2 regions of the Streptomyces sp. NBC_01803 genome follow, and region 1 is predicted to be linked to the other one. Evidence: riboswitches for the same ligand, from Rfam matches in the RefSeq annotation. Region 1 holds a riboswitch; the other holds the start of a gene.
What was found. A riboswitch is a leader RNA that binds a small molecule or an ion and turns the genes downstream of it on or off. The one in region 1 is predicted to bind glycine.

Region 1 (7,780 bases):
CTCGATCATCAGGGTGCCCGCTACGGGGAACGACATGGTCGGGGCGTGGAACCCGTAGTCGATGAGCCGCTTCGCCACGTCGTCGATGGTGACGCCGGTGGCCTTCGTCAGCGGCCGGACGTCGATGACGCACTCGTGCGCCACCAGGCCGCCCGGACCCGTATACAACACCGGGTAGTGCGGCTCCAGGCGCTTGGCCACGTAGTTGGCGCTCAGCACCGCCACCTGGGTGGCCCGGCGCAGTCCGGCGGCGCCCATCAGGCGGACATAGGCCCACGAGATCGGCAGGATGCCGGCGGACCCCCACGGCGCGGCCGAGACCGGGCCCGCGCCGCCGCCGTCCGGACCCGCCGCGGGCTGGAGCGGATGCCCCGGCAGGTACGGCGCCAGGTGGGCGCGGACCGCGACCGGGCCGACCCCGGGGCCGCCGCCGCCGTGCGGGATGCAGAAGGTCTTGTGCAGGTTCAGGTGCGAGACGTCGGCGCCGAACCGGCCGGGCCTGGCCAGGCCCACCAGCGCGTTGAGGTTGGCGCCGTCCACGTACACCTGGCCGCCCGCGTCGTGCACGGCGGCGCAGATGCCGGTGATGTCCGTCTCGAAGACCCCGTGCGTCGAGGGGTAGGTGACCATCAGGACGGCCAGCTCGTCCGCGTGCCGCGCGATCTTGGCGCGCAGGTCCTCGGCGTCGACGTCGCCGTTCTCGCCGGTGGCGACCACGACGACCCGCATGCCGGCCATCACCGCGCTGGCGGCGTTGGTGCCGTGGGCGGAGGACGGGATCAGGCAGACGGTGCGCTCGGGTTGCCCGTTGGCCCGGTGGTGGGCGCGCACGGCGAGCAGCCCGGCCAGCTCGCCCTGGGAGCCGGCGTTGGGCTGGAGCGAGACCGCGTCGTAGCCGGTGATCTCGGCCAGCCGCCGCTCCAGCTCCCGGATGAGGGCGAGATAGCCCTCGGCCTGGTCGGCGGGCGCGAACGGGTGGATCGCGGCGAACTCGGGCCAGGTCACCGGCTCCATCTCGGCCGTGGCGTTGAGCTTCATCGTGCAGGAGCCCAGCGGGATCATGCCGCGGTCCAGCGCGTAGTCGCGGTCCGCGAGCCGGCGCAGGTAGCGCAGCATCGCGGTCTCCGACCGGTGCCGGTGGAAGACCGGGTGCGCCAGGTACTCGTCGTCGCGCAGCAGGGTCGCGGGCAGCGCGTCGGGGACGCGGGTGTCCAGCGCGTCGATGCCGAAGGCGTCCCCGGCCACGCCGAACGCGGCCCACACCTTCGTGAGCTGCGCCCTCCCGGTGGTCTCGTCGCAGGAGACACCGACGTGATCGGCGTCGGTGAGGCGGAGGTTGACCCCGGCGTCGCGGGCCGCCGCCACGACGGCGGCGGCGCGGCCCGGGACCCGGGCGGTGACCGTGTCGAAGAAGGCGTCGTGCGCGACCTCCACGCCACCGTCCCGCAGCCCGGCGGCCAGCAGCGCGGCGTAGCGGTGGACGCGGCGGGCGATGGCGGCCAGCCCGTCCGGCCCGTGGTAGACGGCGTACATGCCGGCCATCACGGCGAGCAGCACCTGCGCCGTGCAGATGTTGCTCGTGGCCTTCTCGCGGCGGATGTGCTGCTCCCTGGTCTGGAGGGCGAGCCGGTACGCGGTCCGGCCGTCCGCGTCGCGCGAGACGCCGACCAGGCGGCCGGGCAGGCTCCTGGCGTACCCCTCGCGGACGGCCATGAAGGCGGCGTGCGGCCCGCCGAAGCCCATCGGGACGCCGAACCGCTGGCTGGAGCCGACCGCGATGTCCGCGCCCAGGGCGCCCGGCGGGGTGAGCAGGGTGAGGGCGAGCAGGTCGGCCGCCACGGTGACGACCGCGCCCAGCTCGTGCGCCCGCTCGATGAGGGCGCGCGGGTCGCGGACGGCGCCGGAGGCTCCCGGGTACTGGAGCAGCACGCCGAAGACGCCGCGCTCGGCGACGTCGGCGGGGATGCCGTCGTCCAGGTCGGCGACCACGACCTCGACGCCGGTCGGCTCCGCGCGGGTACGCACCACCGCGATGGTCTGCGGCAGGCAGTCGGCGTCCACCAGGAAGACGCCGTTCCTCACCTTGCCGACGCGGCGGGCGAGGGCCATCGCCTCGGCGGCGGCCGTGCCCTCGTCCAGGAGGGAGGCGCCGGCCGTGGGAAGGCCGGTGAGGTCGGCCACGACCGTCTGGAAGTTGAGCAGCGCCTCCAGCCGGCCCTGGGAGATCTCCGGCTGGTAGGGGGTGTAGGCGGTGTACCAGGCCGGGTTCTCCATGACGTTGCGCAGGATCACCGGCGGGGTGAAGGTCCCGTGGTAGCCCAGGCCGATCATGGAGTCCAGCACCGAGTTCCGGGCGGCCAGCGCGCGCAGCTCGCCGAGCACGGCCGCCTCGTCCCGGGCGTCGGGCAGGCACAGCGCCTCGGTGGACCGGATGGCCTCGGGCACGGCGGCGGCGGTCAGCTCGTCCAGGGAGCCGAAGCCGACCTGGGCGAGCATCTTCGCCTCACCGGCGGCGTCCGGGCCGATGTGCCGGGCGGCGAAGGGCGTGCCCTGCTCCAGGGCGGTCAGCGGGGGGCGGGGGGCGTTCATGCGGAGGCTCCTCCTGGTCGCGGCGACCTGCGGGGGTGCCAGGCGTCGATGCCTGGCGGGCCTCCCCCTCTGTCATGTCGACCTGAGAGCTTCACCGTGTCACTCGCGCGGCACGGCTTGCACCGTCGGTGAGGGCGGTCGCGACGTGCGGATCCGCGGGCCGTCCTGCTTTCCAGAGTGGCTTCGCTCGCGCGGTACGGGGGCCTGAGAGATTCCGGGGAGGATTTGCTCCTTCGGCGCCCGGCGTCGGATGACACCAGGACTCTCCCGCACGAGGTCGTCAACCGTGTTCGAGCCTACCAGCGCCCGCTTCGCACGGTTCGGGGGAGCCACTCGACTGGCCATCGGGCGGATTGTGCTCTTACGTATGCCATAGAGGACTTTTTACGGACGAGTGGCGATCAGTTGGAGGACCCGTGCAGACCGACATCGACCCCCGGAGCTTGATCGGCCGCAAGGCGTTCGACCGGAACGGCACCAAGATCGGCACGGTGGACGAGGTGTACCTCGACGACGCCACCGGGGTGCCGGAGTGGGCGGCGGTGCGCACCGGCCTGTTCACCCGGGACGCCTTCGTGCCGCTGGAGCCGAGCGAACTGGTGGACGACGCGCTGCGGGTGCCGTTCGAACGGGCGCTGATCAAAGACGCGCCCGACTTCGGGGTGGGGCGCCACCTCTCGCCCGAACAGGAGCTGCGGCTCTACCACCACTACGGGCTCGACGTGCCCAGCGCCGGGGAAGGGGCCGAGGACACGGACTTCGGCCGGCTCGCCTCCCCGGGCGACGGGCCGGACCGAGGCGGCTCGGCCGGCTGAGCCGGCCGGGCCGCCGCCAGCGGCAGCGGCTCCGCGCCCGCCAGCTCCGGATCGTCCACGGCGAACGTCCGCACCCGGCCCGGCTCGGACCCGGGCCGCTCGAAGCGCACCGTCACCCGGCCGACACCGCTGCCCTGCACCCAGCCCGCCCCATACCGCTCGTGCGTCACGTCGAGCCCCGGCAGCCAGCGCCGGGGCGCCGCCGGCTCCGCGCCCGCCGCCCCGCCCTCCTCGGGCTCCGGCCCGGCCACCGCGTCCCCGCCGCCCTCCGACGCCTGCGCGAAAAGGTCCTCCTGGGTGAACGAGGCCAGCGCGCTGACGCCGACGCCCAGCAGGCGCACCCCCTCGGTGGTGTCCACGCCCTCCAGCAGCCGCTCGGCCGCCTCCCGCACCACGGCCGGATCGTCCGTCGGGCCGCGCAGCGTCTCGGAGCGGGTGAGGGTCGAGAAGTCGTACCGCCGGACCTTCAGCACGATCGTGCGCCCGGAGCGACCGGCCGCGCGCAGCCGCCCCACGCAGCGGTCGGCGAGCCGCGCCACCTCGAACCGGATCCGGGCCCGGTCGGTGACGTCCACGTCGAAGGTGTCCTCCACGGAGATCGACTTGGTGTCCCGGTCGGCCACCACCGGCCGATCGTCCACCCCGTTCGCCATGGCGTGCACCGAGGCGCCGTGCGCCTTGCCCAGCAGCCGCAGCAGCTCCGCCTCCCCGGCCCGCACCGTCTCCCCGATCGTGCCGATGCCCGCCCGGCGCAGCACCTCGGCGGTGGCCGGGCCGATGCCGGGCAGCGTCCGCACCGGCATCGGCGCCAGCAGCTCCCGCTCGGTGCCCGGCTCGATGAGGAGCAGACCGTCCGGCTTGGCCTGCTCGGAGGCGATCTTGGCGAGCATCTTGGACCCCGCCAGCCCCACCGAGCCGGTCAGCCCCGTCGCCTCCCGGATCCCGGCCCGCAGCCGCTCCCCGGCGCGGCGCGCCTCGTCGGCGGTGGCGGCGGTGCCGCCGGCCGCCAGGTCGACGAACGCCTCGTCCAGGCTCAGCGGCTCCACCAGGGGCGAAAGCTCGGCCAGCAGGCCCATCACGATCTCGCTGACCCCCCGGTAGACCGTGAAGCGGGGACAGAGATAGGCGCCGTTCGGACACAGCCGCCTGGCCTGGGCCGTCGGCATCGCGGAGCGCACGCCGAAGCGGCGGGCCTCGTAGGACGCGGTGGCCACCACACCGCGCGGACCGAGGCCGCCGACGATGACCGGCTTCCCGCGCAGGCTCGGCTTGGCCGCCTGCTCCACCGAGGCGTAGAAGGCGTCCATGTCGAGGTGCAGGATGGTCGGCTGGCCTCTCACACGTCCGATGGTGCCGCAGGGGTCTGACAGCGGCGCCGGGCGTGGCCGGGCCGGTCAGCCGATGCGGTCGGCCGGGGTGCGTCGACGCCGGGCCAGCTCGTCGGCCGGGTGGCCGACGAGCACCGGCTCCCCGGTGTCGAGCCGCTCGGCTTGCAGGCGCGACAGGGCGCTCTCCACATCGCCCCACACGGCGCCCACCGCGATGCCGAACAGGCCGCGCCCGCCCCGGAGCAGCTCGGCCAGCTCCTCGGGCGAGTCGCAGCGGTAGACGGTGGCGCCGTCGCTCATCAGGGTCATGTCGGAGAGCTCCGCCAGGTCGGCCGAGCCCAGGGCCTCGACCGCCGTCCTGATGCTCTGCAGGGAGACCCCGGCGTCCAGCAGCCGCTTGACGATCTTCAGGACCAGCACGTCGCGGAAGCTGTACAGGCGCTGGGTGCCCGAACCGTGGGCCGGGCGGACGCTGGGCTGCACCAGGCCGGTCCGCGCCCAGTAGTCGAGCTGGCGGTAGGTGATGCCGGCCGCCGCGCAGGCGCTGGGCCCCCGGTATCCGAGCCGACCCGGCGTGCCGCGCCCCTGGGGGCCGACAGACGGCCGCAGGCCCGGCGACGTCGGCGCGCCGGGGAGGGCGGGGACGCCGCCGACCGCTCTGCTGTCGCCGTTACCTGTCACGCCGGCCTCCCGTTCCGCATGCCCCGACCGTGTCCTTGACACTCACCGAATGTCACGATGAGCACGCACACAGCGCTCCTCCCAAGACATGCCCCATCGACGCTAGGCATCCACACGCGGCGCGTCAACGATCGCCACGCGCCGCTACTGGCTGCTCGTGCCGAAGTCCTCCGGGGAGATCTGGTCGAGGAACTCGCGGAACCTCTCGACCTCGTCCTCCTGCTCGTCGGGGATGATGATCCCCGCGTCGTCGAGCACGGCGTCACTGCCGTAGATCGGCGTGCCGACGCGCAGCGCGAGAGCTATGGCGTCGGACGGACGGGCACTGACCTCGACCCCGCTGGCGAACACGAGCTCGGCATAGAAGACCCCGTCGCGCAGGTCGGTGATGCGCACCGCGCTGAGCTCCTGCCCCACCGCTTCCAGCACGTTCTTGAAGAGGTCGTGCGTCAGCGGCCGGGCAGGGGTCATGCCCTGCTGGGCGAACGCGATGGCGGTCGCCTCTCCCGGTCCGATCCAGATCGGGAGGTAGCGATCACCGCCGACCTCACGGAGTAGCACGATGGGCTGATTATTGGGCATTTCCACCCGTACGCCCACGACGTCGAGCTGATTCACACAGCAACCCTAGGCGGTGCCCGGGGCATTTGGATAGTCGAGCACCCCCCGCGGGGCGCGCACGCGCCCCGCGGAGGCTCAGAATCCCTGCCTGCTGGCGAAGAACACCAGCCGGTATTTCCCGATCTGGACCTCGTCGCCGTTGGCCAGCACGACCGAGTCGATCGGCTCGCGGTTGACATAGGTGCCGTTGAGGCTCCCGACGTCACTCACCGTGAAGCCACCGTCCGGCTGCCGCCGGAACTCCACATGGCGGCGGGAGACCGTGACGTCGTCCAGGAAGATGTCGCTGTGCGGATGGCGCCCGGCGGTGGTCACCTCGCCGTCGAGCAGGAAGCGGCTCCCCGAGTTCGGCCCGCGCCGCACGATGAGCAGCGCGGAGCCGGGCGGCAGGGCCTCCACAGCCGCCTGGGCCTCCGGGGAGAGCGCCGGTGACGGGTGCTGGCCGGTGATCTCGGCCTCGTACGCCTCCAGCCCGCTGATGGAGATCGTGGACGTCGTCTCCGAGGAGCCGTCCATGCCGGGCCGCAGGGCGTTCCCGCAGTTGGAGCAGAACCGGCTGGTGGCGGCCGAGCGGTGCCCGCAGCGGGAACACGTGACCGTCTGCTGATGCCCGCCGGAGCCCTGGGAGCCTATGCCGCCGGGGGCGCCGACCTCGTCCCGGAACAACGGGCGGCCCGGCTCGGCACCGGACGCCGGCGGCGTCTCGCCATGCTGGCGGGCGCGCGGCCGTGTGGCGCTGTGCGCGCCACTCTGACGCCTGCCGAACAACTTAGCGAAAAAGCTCACCAGCGATTCCCCTCGCACCTAGCCCGACCCGTCTGCGGACGGGGCGGTCCATTGTCTCTCACCGGCCGTACAGGACGTCCTGACAACGTCCACGGCCCCCGTTCAGTTTCCCTCACCGAGCGCCACCGAAGTGCGGCGGCCCCGGTGCGGTCGGTCACGATGACGACTGAGCGTAGTCAGGCTGCTCCGCCGATCGCAAGGCGTCCACGACGACCTTGTCGGGCCGTGCCAAGTCCACCTCCGCCTGCTCGTTCTCCAGGGACTGCACCACACCCCCGGGGATGCTCAGAGCGGGCTCCAGATCCTGCGGCCGGCCGATGGCCTCGACCAGGAACGGCGCGTCGGCGGGGCGGCCGTCGATGAGCACCTCGTCGCCGTCGTTCACGAAGGAGGTGCCGGCCACGATCCGCACGTCGTTGATCTGGATGGCCTCGGCGCCCGCGGCGCGCAGTTCCTGCACCGCGTCGAGCAGCATATCGGCCTCGACGGTGCCCCATGGATCGTCGATGCGCAGAGTGATGCCCGGGCCCTCGGCGGCGACCGTGCCGGCCAGGACGCCCAGCTGCCGTTCGCGTTCCAGGGCCTGCCGCCGGGCCTCCTCGGCCTGGTCGGAGCTGGTCTCCAGCTCGGTGCGCTGGTCCTCCAGCGCGGCGCGCTCGTCCTCCAGGCGGGCGGCGCGGTCGTCCAGGTCGCTGAGGATGCGCACCAGGTCCTCCCGGCGGGCGCCGCGCAGCGCCGTCTCCTCGCTGCCCGCCGCCCGCACCTGGATCGCCAGGCCCAGGCCGAGCACGAACAGCAGCACGGCGGCGACGAGCTGGCCCCGGGTGGCGCGCGGCGGCCACAGGCCGGCCAGCAGGGCGCGGCGCCCGGTGAGGCGGGGGCCGGGGGCCGGGTCGGTGTGTTCGTCGGTCACCGGGTCACGCCCCGAAGACGTGGCGGCGGATGGCCGCCGCGTTGGAG
Region 2 (7,780 bases), 3.8 Mb from region 1:
GGTCCACCGGCAGCCACTCCACCCGGGCGCCCTCGTGGTCGGCCAGCCACCGCACGGCGTCCAGCACCGCGTGATGCTCCACCGGGCTGGCCAGCACCCGGACGCGGCGCGGGTCGGCGTCCCGGCGGGCCCAGAACAGGCCCTTGACCGCCAGGTTGTCCGCCTCGGTACCGCCGGCTGTGAAGACCACCTCGCTGGGCCGCGCGCCCAGGGCCGCGGCCAGCGTCTCGCGCCCCTCCTCCACGGCGCGTCTGGCCCGCCGTCCGGAGCCGTGCAGGGCCGAGGCGTTCCCGGTGGCGGGGAGGTGGGCGGTCATCGCCGCGATGGCCTCGGGGAGCATCGGCGTGGTCGCGGCGTGGTCGAGATACGGCATGGTGAGGCCGATTCTACGAGCCGGTGCGGAACCGCCCGCGCGGCGCGGGCGTTGAGTGGGATGCGGGGCGAGGGGGGTCGAGGGACTGATGGGCGAGCATTCCGGTGGGCGATCCACCACCCGGGCCACCGGACGGCCGGGCCGCCGCGCGCTGTTGGTGGCCGGGGCCACGGGAGTGGTCGGCGTGGGCGGACTCGCCGCGCGGGACACGCTCTCCCGGCTGTGGTGGCGGCACTCGGGGGTCGAGGCGCCGCGCGTGACGGGCGAGGTGGACCACCCCGGCGCGGAGTGGGTCCCGGCCTCCTCGGCGAACTACCGGCGGGCGAACCGGCCCCGGGACTACCCGATCGACCGCGTGGTCGTCCACATGCCGGAGGCGACGTACCCGATCACGCTGCGGGTCTTCCAGGACCCGGAGCACGGCGCGTGCACGCACTACGTGGTGCGGTCGACCGACGGGCACATAGCGCAGCTCGCGCGGGAGCTGGACGTCGCGTTCCACGCGGGGCACCGGGGCTTCAACGAGCGGAGCGTCGGCATCGAGCACGAGGGCTGGGCGGACGACCCGTCGTATCTGACGGACGCGCTGTACGAGTCGTCGGCCGCGCTGGTGGCGGGCATCTGCGAGCGGTACGGCATCCCGGTCGACCGGGAGCACATCGTCGGGCACAACGAGGTGCCGGACGTGGTGCGGATCTGCCCGGGGCCGCACTGGGACTGGGACCGCTATATCGAGCTGGTGCGCCGGGCCGCCGGGGCCGTCAGTTGAGCGTGCCGAGCCGGGTCAGTTCGGAAGCGCAGCGCTGGGCGTCCTCCTCGCGCTCGAAGACCGCCGCCCGCAGGTGACGCGTGTCGGGGTCGGGCACATGGGTGAGATGCCCCTCCTCGGAGACGACGTACCAGCCGCGCGTCTCGCTGTGCCGTGCTTCGTACCGCGGGGGCGGTCAGCCCCCGCCCGGGCTCCAGTCCGCGTCGTGCCCGAGCCGCTCCCGGACCCGCGCGCGGACGTCGCCCAGCGACAGTCCGGGGCCGCGCGGGTCCACCGTGCCGGGCTGCCACTCCAGGTGGCCGATGACCGAGGTGTCGCCCTTCTTGCCCCAGCCGTGCGCGCGGCAGAGGGCGGCCGAGGCGCGGACGATGGCCTCGACCTGTTCGCCGGGCCAGGAGTCCTCGCCGTCACCGAGTGACGCACTCCCAGCCGTAGAAGTGCGGGTTGCCGTCGGTGCCGCTCTGGTCGCACTCGGGCAGGGAGGTCTCGGCGCTGACGGCGTCGAGCACATCGCCGTCGCCGGGGCCGGCGTGGTGGGCACGGCCGTGACCCACGAGGTGGAGCGTGCCGTCCGTGGCGATGACGCCGTGACACAGCGGCCCGGGCAGGTCCGCCCGTCCCTCGTAGCACAGCTCGACTGTGGTGTCGGTGCCCGAGGTGGCGGTGTGATGGAGCATCACCCCGTGCACTGGACCCCAAGCACCCACGCTGTCACGGTTGTTGGTGCTTCAGGACCGGTACTCGACGACCTTGACGCCCTCGTCCTTCAGAGCCTTGAGCAGCTGGTCGGCGGACAGTGGTGTGGCCATGAAATCGTCCCCCCGCGACGGGATATCGCGCACATTCAGTAGTACCAGCTGTACGGTCCGTGCCCTTGGTCACACAAGGGGAGAGGAGCGCGACCGACCGTGTCGGTCGTTGAACATCCGTCAAACCACCGCTTCGTTCACCATGCGTTGAGCCAATCCCCGGGTCGGTCGCGTGAAAGCGCGCTTCCTACCGCAACGGTGGCCGTGCGCCGCCGCCGCTCGCCGGGGGCACGGCGGACGCGGCCCCACCTCGGTCGTCCGGGAGACCTTCCGCCGGTACGCGACGTCGGCCGCCGTCACGGAGTACGAGGAGCTCTCCGGCCGCGACCGGCTGACCGCCGCCCACGAGGGCTGGGAAGAGATCGCGGACCACGCCCTGGACTGGGCGGCACGGCACGGCTCGGCACGCGGACGCGGCCTGAGCCCGCCGCTCACTCCCACACGCCGGGCCCGCCGCCGCGCCACTCGATGAGGTCCGGATCGTGGAGATCCACCGCGTCGGGATCGAGCCCGGCCCGGCGGAGGAACTCCAGCAGTTCGCCGGCCGAGCGCGCCCGCCCGAGGATCTCCTCCCCGACGCGCACGCGCCGGCCACCCCCCGCCGTGGGCGGATAGACGACGACGCGCGCTCGGACCATGCGCCCAGCATGCGCCCCCGCGCGCGGCGCCGCAGCCCCGGGGGGCCGAACGCGCGAAGACCCCGGCCCCTCGCGTCCCGCGAGAGCCGGGGTCTTCGCGCCGTGGCGCGTCACGTGCGGCGGTCGACCGCCGCACGCCCGTCAGGCGCTGCCGTTCTCCGCCTGGAACATCCAGTGGTGCTTCTCCAGCTCCTTCGTGAGCTGGATGATCACGTCCTGCGTGACCGTGTCCACCGGGCCGACGTCGTCGAGGCGTTCGCGCATCCGGACGATCACCGCGCCGAGGGCGTCGACCATCGTGCGGATCGCCTGGGTGTCCTGCTGCCAGCCGTCGGCGACCTTCGCGATGCCCGTCGCGGACGTCACCGTCGAGGCGCGCCCGTCCGGTGACAGGCCGAGCGCGGCGGCGCGTTCCGCGACCGTGTCGGACTGGACGCGCGCGGTCTCCACGACCTCGTCGAGCTGGAGATGAACGGAGCGGAACCGGGGGCCGATGATGTTCCAGTGGGTCTGCTTGGCGACCAGCGAGAGATCGATGAGATCCACCAGCGCGCCCTGGAGTGCCTCCCCGACGATCTTGAGGGTGGCATCCGGCAGCGTGCTCTTGATGGCATACATACAGGGTCCCCTTTCGGAGCTTTCGTCCTTTTCGTGGAATCTGAGCGCCAGGTTACCTCCGGGGGCCCGGGGCGGCATCGCGACGAGTACCCAGGGGGCGCGCCCCCGAGTACCCAGGGGGCGCGCCCGAAACCGCCGCCGCGCACCGATCGACACGGCCGCCGTTCAGTACGGGCGCGGGTAGCCGTAGCCGTGCCGGCGGAGCCCGGCCGGGTCCTGCCCCTGGGGCGCGGGGCCGGGAGCGTCGCGGTCGTAGAACGGACGGGCGTGGGCGCGCAGCCACATCGCCACCGGGTCGTAGGCGTCGGCCATGGCCACCGTGCCCACCGGGAGCCCGGCGGGCACCGCCACGATGGCCTGGCTCATCATCCACCGCACCGCTGTCGCGGTCCGCTCCCCCGGATCGTCCACGTCCAGCCCGATCACCAGATACGCCGGGCCGCGCGCCGGCCGCACCCAGGCCCGGCGCAGGCTGCGCAGCACCGGCGTGCGGCGGGCGAGCGCGACGAGCCGTTCGTAGAAGGCGTCCGCCCGGATGCTCGGCTCGGTGATCCGCAGCGGCCCGGCGGGCAGCCGGTCGAGACCGCCCGCGATCCGGCGCAGGTCCAGCCACGGGATGCCCAGGCCGCCGCCCGGCGCGTGCGGGTTGAGCCACAGGCCCCAGTGCTCGGGATAGAGCGCGGCGGCGATGTCCCGGCCGCTGACGACCTCGTGCCGGCGCGTCCAGCCGCTGGCGGCGAGCTCCCGCTCGGAGGAGACGCCCGGCGCGTAGCCGTGGCCCGCGACCTCCACGCTGCCGTACTGGGACTCGGGCTCCCCGGGGCCGCCGTGCCACAGCAGCATCCACACCTCGCTCCCGGCCAGCGCGGCCAGCAGCTCCTCATAGGTGTCCAGCCGGTCGGCGGTGATCAGGGGCAGCAGCTCCTCGACGCTTCGTCCCGCACTCACAGGGGGCGGACCTCCTCGCACCTCGGATGCACCTGTGCCCGTCAGCCACCCCTCACATGCCCGTCACAGCGGCATCGAAAGCCAGGGACCACGCGGACGAGGTGTCAGCCGCTCACCCGTTCCGTGTGTAGAAGGGCGTGACGCACTCCCGCAACCAGTCCACCACAGGGTCATCGACGGCATCCAGGAGAACCAGCTGCACCGGCCAGACGACGGGCCGGCCGGCCAGCGCGCGGCCGAGCGCCTCGCCCACGGCCGTGCGGAACTCCTCGTCCAGCTGCTCCAGCTCGATGCCGATGAACAGGGACGGCGGGCCGCCCTCGGCGCTGGCCAACCCGCGGCGCGCGGTCCGCACGAACGGCAGCGCGGACAGCTCCGCCGACGCCGCGCCGAGGAAGTCGACCGGCTCCTCCTGCCAGTCCGGCTGGAACAGCCGCATCCGCGCGCCGGACGGCACCCCGGGGGTGCGCTCGCCCGGCGTGGCGCGGCACAGCTCGGCGACGGCCGAGGGCGGCACCGGGATGCCGACCGTGCCCCCGGGGTTGACCGCGATGCCCACCTGCGGCGGCAGCCCGCGCGCGAACTCCCAGGCGGGCGCCACGGCGAACGACAGGTGCGAGGCGCCGCCGAGGTGGAGCTGCTCGGCCGAGCTGAAGACGGGAACGAAGACTCCGCCGTTCAGGTCGATGGTGGGCAGATCGAGGGTCCGGCTCTCCCGGCCGCCGCCCTCCGGCAGCGGAATCCACACGGAGCTGCGGGAGAGCACCCGGAGCAGCCGGGGGCCCGCGTCCCGGGCGCCGAGCGCGGTGGCGAGGGCCTCCTCCAGCTCGTTGCTCGGCCAGCCACCGCCGCCGTAGCCGGGCCCCGGCCTGGGCACGCTCATCCCGCTCGACCCCCATCTCCCCCGTTCGGTCCTTGCCCACCACCCTAACGGCTGAATCCGTCGGGCCGGGTGGCCCAGCGACGACCTCACGAGCGCTCATGCGATGATGTGCGAGCAGTCCAGAAGCACAATCACATACCGGCCGTTCGACCATGCGCGGGAGAGTCCCCGGTCCGCCGGGGCGCCGAAGGAGCAAGTCCTCCCTTGAATCTCTCAGGCCCCTGATACCGCGCGCGGAAGGCGAATCTGGAAAGCGGGCCGTCCGCCGCCGAATCCTCGGCGCCGGGCACGGACCCCACCCACGGTGCAAGCCGCGCCGCCCGACAGGGTCGCGGCGAACCTCTCAGGTGCCGATGACAGATGGGGAGGGGACGCGCCGACCCCTGCCCTCCCCGCCGCAGCCCTGGAGCCAGCTCATGACGCCCACCACGCCCATGACGGGCGACCACACCGCCCGCTCCCCCCGCCCCACCGCCCTCGACGCCGTGCACCGTGCCCTCGGCGCCACGCTGACCGACTTCGCCGGCTGGTCCATGCCGCTGCGCTATGGCAGCGAGCGGGCCGAGCACCAGGCGGTGCGCACCTCCGCCGGGCTCTTCGACCTCTCCCACATGGGCGAGATCACCGTCACCGGGCCCGGCGCGGGCGCGTTGCTCGACCACGCGCTGGTCGGCCTGCTCTCGGCGCTGCCGGTGGGCCGGGCCCGTTACACGATGATCTGCGACGCGGCCGGCGGCATCCTGGACGACCTGATCGTCTACCGGCTCGACACGCACGAGTACCTCGTCGTCGCCAACGCCTCCAACGCCGGGACGGTGCTCGACGCCCTGACCGACCGGGCCGCCGGGTTCGACGCCGCCGTGCGCGACGACCGCGACGCGTACGCGCTGATCGCCGTCCAGGGCCCCGAGTCCCCCGGCATCCTCGGCCGGTTGACCGACGCCGACCTGGCCGGGCTGAAGTACTACGCGGGCCTGCCCGGGACCGTCGCCGGCCGCCGCGCGCTGATCGCCCGCACCGGGTACACCGGCGAGGACGGCTTCGAGCTGTTCTGCGCCCCCGCCGACGCCGAGCCGCTGTGGCGGGCGATCACCGAGGCCGGAAAGCCCGAAGGGCTGGTGCCGTGCGGGCTCGCCTGCCGCGACACGCTGCGGCTGGAGGCGGGCATGCCGCTGTACGGACACGAACTCACCACCGCCACCACCCCGTTCGACGCCGGACTCGGACGGGTGGTGCGCTTCGACAAGCCGGGCGACTTCGTCGGGCGCGAGCGCCTGGCCGCCGCCGCCGAACGCGCCGCGAGCGCCCCGCCGCGAGCGCTCGTCGGCTTGGTCGCGCGCGGGCGCCGCGTCCCGCGCGCCGGGTTCGCGGTGGTGGACGCCGGGGGCGCCGTCATCGGCCAGGTCACCTCGGGGGCGCCGTCCCCGACCCTGGGCAAGCCGATCGCCCTCGCGTACGTCGACCCGGCACACGCGGCGCCCGGCACCGAGGGCGTGGCCGTGGACATCCGGGGCACTCACGAACCGTTCGACGTGGTCGCGCCGCCGTTCTACACACGCCAGAAGTGACGCGCCCCCCGTTTCCCTCTCCGCCCGTTCTCCGCCCGTTCTCCGCCCGCCCCTTCCTCGGCCCTTCCTCTCCCACCCCCTCACCGCCACCTCTCAGGAGAATCTCAATGAGCAACCCGGAGCACCTGCGCTACAGCAAGGAGCACGAGTGGCTGTCGACCGCCGACAACGGCGTGGCGACGGTCGGCATCACCGCCTACGCCGCCGACGCGCTGGGCGACGTCGTCTACGTCGAGCTGCCCGCGGTGGGCTCCACCGTCACCGGCGGCGAGCCGTGCGGCGAGTTGGAGTCGACCAAGTCGGTCAGCGACCTGTACGCGCCGGTCTCGGGCGAGATCACCGAGGTCAACCAGGACGTGGTGGACGACCCCGCCCTGGTGAACTCCGCGCCCTTCGAGGCCGGCTGGCTGTTCCGGGTGCGCCTCGACGACGCCGCGGGTGAGCCGACGGACCTGCTGACCGCCGACGAGTACACCGCGTTCACCAGCGAGTGAGCGCGCCGTCGCCCTCTCCGTCTTCGATCTGTTCGCCATCGGTATCGGCCCCTCCAACTCGCACCCGGTCGGCCCGACGCGCGCCGCCGGGATGTTCGCGCGGCGGCTGAAGACCGAGGGCCCGCTCGCCCCTACCGCCGCCGTGCGCGCCGAGTTGTTCGGCTCGCTCGGCGCGACGGGGCACGGGCACGGCACGGGCACGCGCACGGGCACGCGCACGGGCACGGCACCCTGAAGGCGGTCCCGCTCGGCCTGGAGGGCCACGCCCCCGACACCGTCGACCCCGACCGGGCCGACGACGAGGTGACACGGATCCGGGCCGCCGGCCAACTGCGGCTGCTCGCCACCGAGATCGGCGACAGGCACCCGGTCCCCTTCCGTAAGAGGCCCTCACCAGCCGGGGGTGTTCACGAGTGCCCTTGGCCGGCGCGGACGCGGCCACTCGTCGATCGCGTCCCGCGACGCCATCACTGAGCGCGCCCTGGTGCGTCACCGCCAGCGACCTCGCGCGTGGTTGGCCGTGGCGCGTCGTCGGCTCGATCGCGGGTCCTGCGTGGCGGGGAGTGCGGCGGGTGCGCTGATCGGGGGTGTCGACGGATCAGGGGCGGTCAGAGTTCCGGCCATCCGGTCGTGGCCGGGTTCGGCAGGCAGGCGAGAGGTTCCTGACGGCTTTTCCGTGG

Region 2: linked by a shared signal. The riboswitch ahead of gcvT (glycine cleavage system aminomethyltransferase GcvT) and the one ahead of gcvP (aminomethyl-transferring glycine dehydrogenase) in region 1 are both predicted to bind glycine.

Annotation. Positions count from the first base shown of each region.
Region 1 covers NZ_CP109073.1:5,598,824-5,606,603, reverse strand. Annotated here, with positions in the region: gene gcvP (aminomethyl-transferring glycine dehydrogenase) at 1-2,589, opposite strand, end outside; glycine riboswitch at 2,772-2,869, opposite strand; gene OIE51_RS25585 (PRC-barrel domain-containing protein) at 3,006-3,404, shown strand; gene OIE51_RS25580 (DNA polymerase IV) at 3,299-4,744, opposite strand; gene OIE51_RS25575 (MerR family transcriptional regulator) at 4,799-5,413, opposite strand; gene OIE51_RS25570 (bifunctional nuclease family protein) at 5,558-6,031, opposite strand; gene OIE51_RS25565 (FHA domain-containing protein) at 6,110-6,820, opposite strand; gene OIE51_RS25560 (DUF881 domain-containing protein) at 6,975-7,733, opposite strand; gene OIE51_RS25555 (small basic family protein) at 7,738-7,780, opposite strand, start outside.
Region 2 covers NZ_CP109073.1:1,784,670-1,792,449, forward strand. Annotated here, with positions in the region: gene OIE51_RS07520 (cysteine desulfurase family protein) at 1-373, opposite strand, end outside; gene OIE51_RS07525 (N-acetylmuramoyl-L-alanine amidase) at 462-1,142, shown strand; partial or broken gene OIE51_RS07530 (peptidoglycan recognition protein family protein) at 1,339-1,951, opposite strand; gene OIE51_RS07535 (hypothetical protein) at 2,124-2,423, shown strand; gene OIE51_RS07540 (hypothetical protein) at 2,383-2,589, opposite strand; gene OIE51_RS07545 (Dps family protein) at 2,731-3,207, opposite strand; gene OIE51_RS07550 (enhanced serine sensitivity protein SseB C-terminal domain-containing protein) at 3,373-4,155, opposite strand; gene OIE51_RS07555 (enhanced serine sensitivity protein SseB) at 4,268-5,038, opposite strand; glycine riboswitch at 5,186-5,278, shown strand; gene gcvT (glycine cleavage system aminomethyltransferase GcvT) at 5,455-6,606, shown strand; gene gcvH (glycine cleavage system protein GcvH) at 6,714-7,100, shown strand; partial or broken gene OIE51_RS07570 (serine dehydratase beta chain) at 7,129-7,457, shown strand.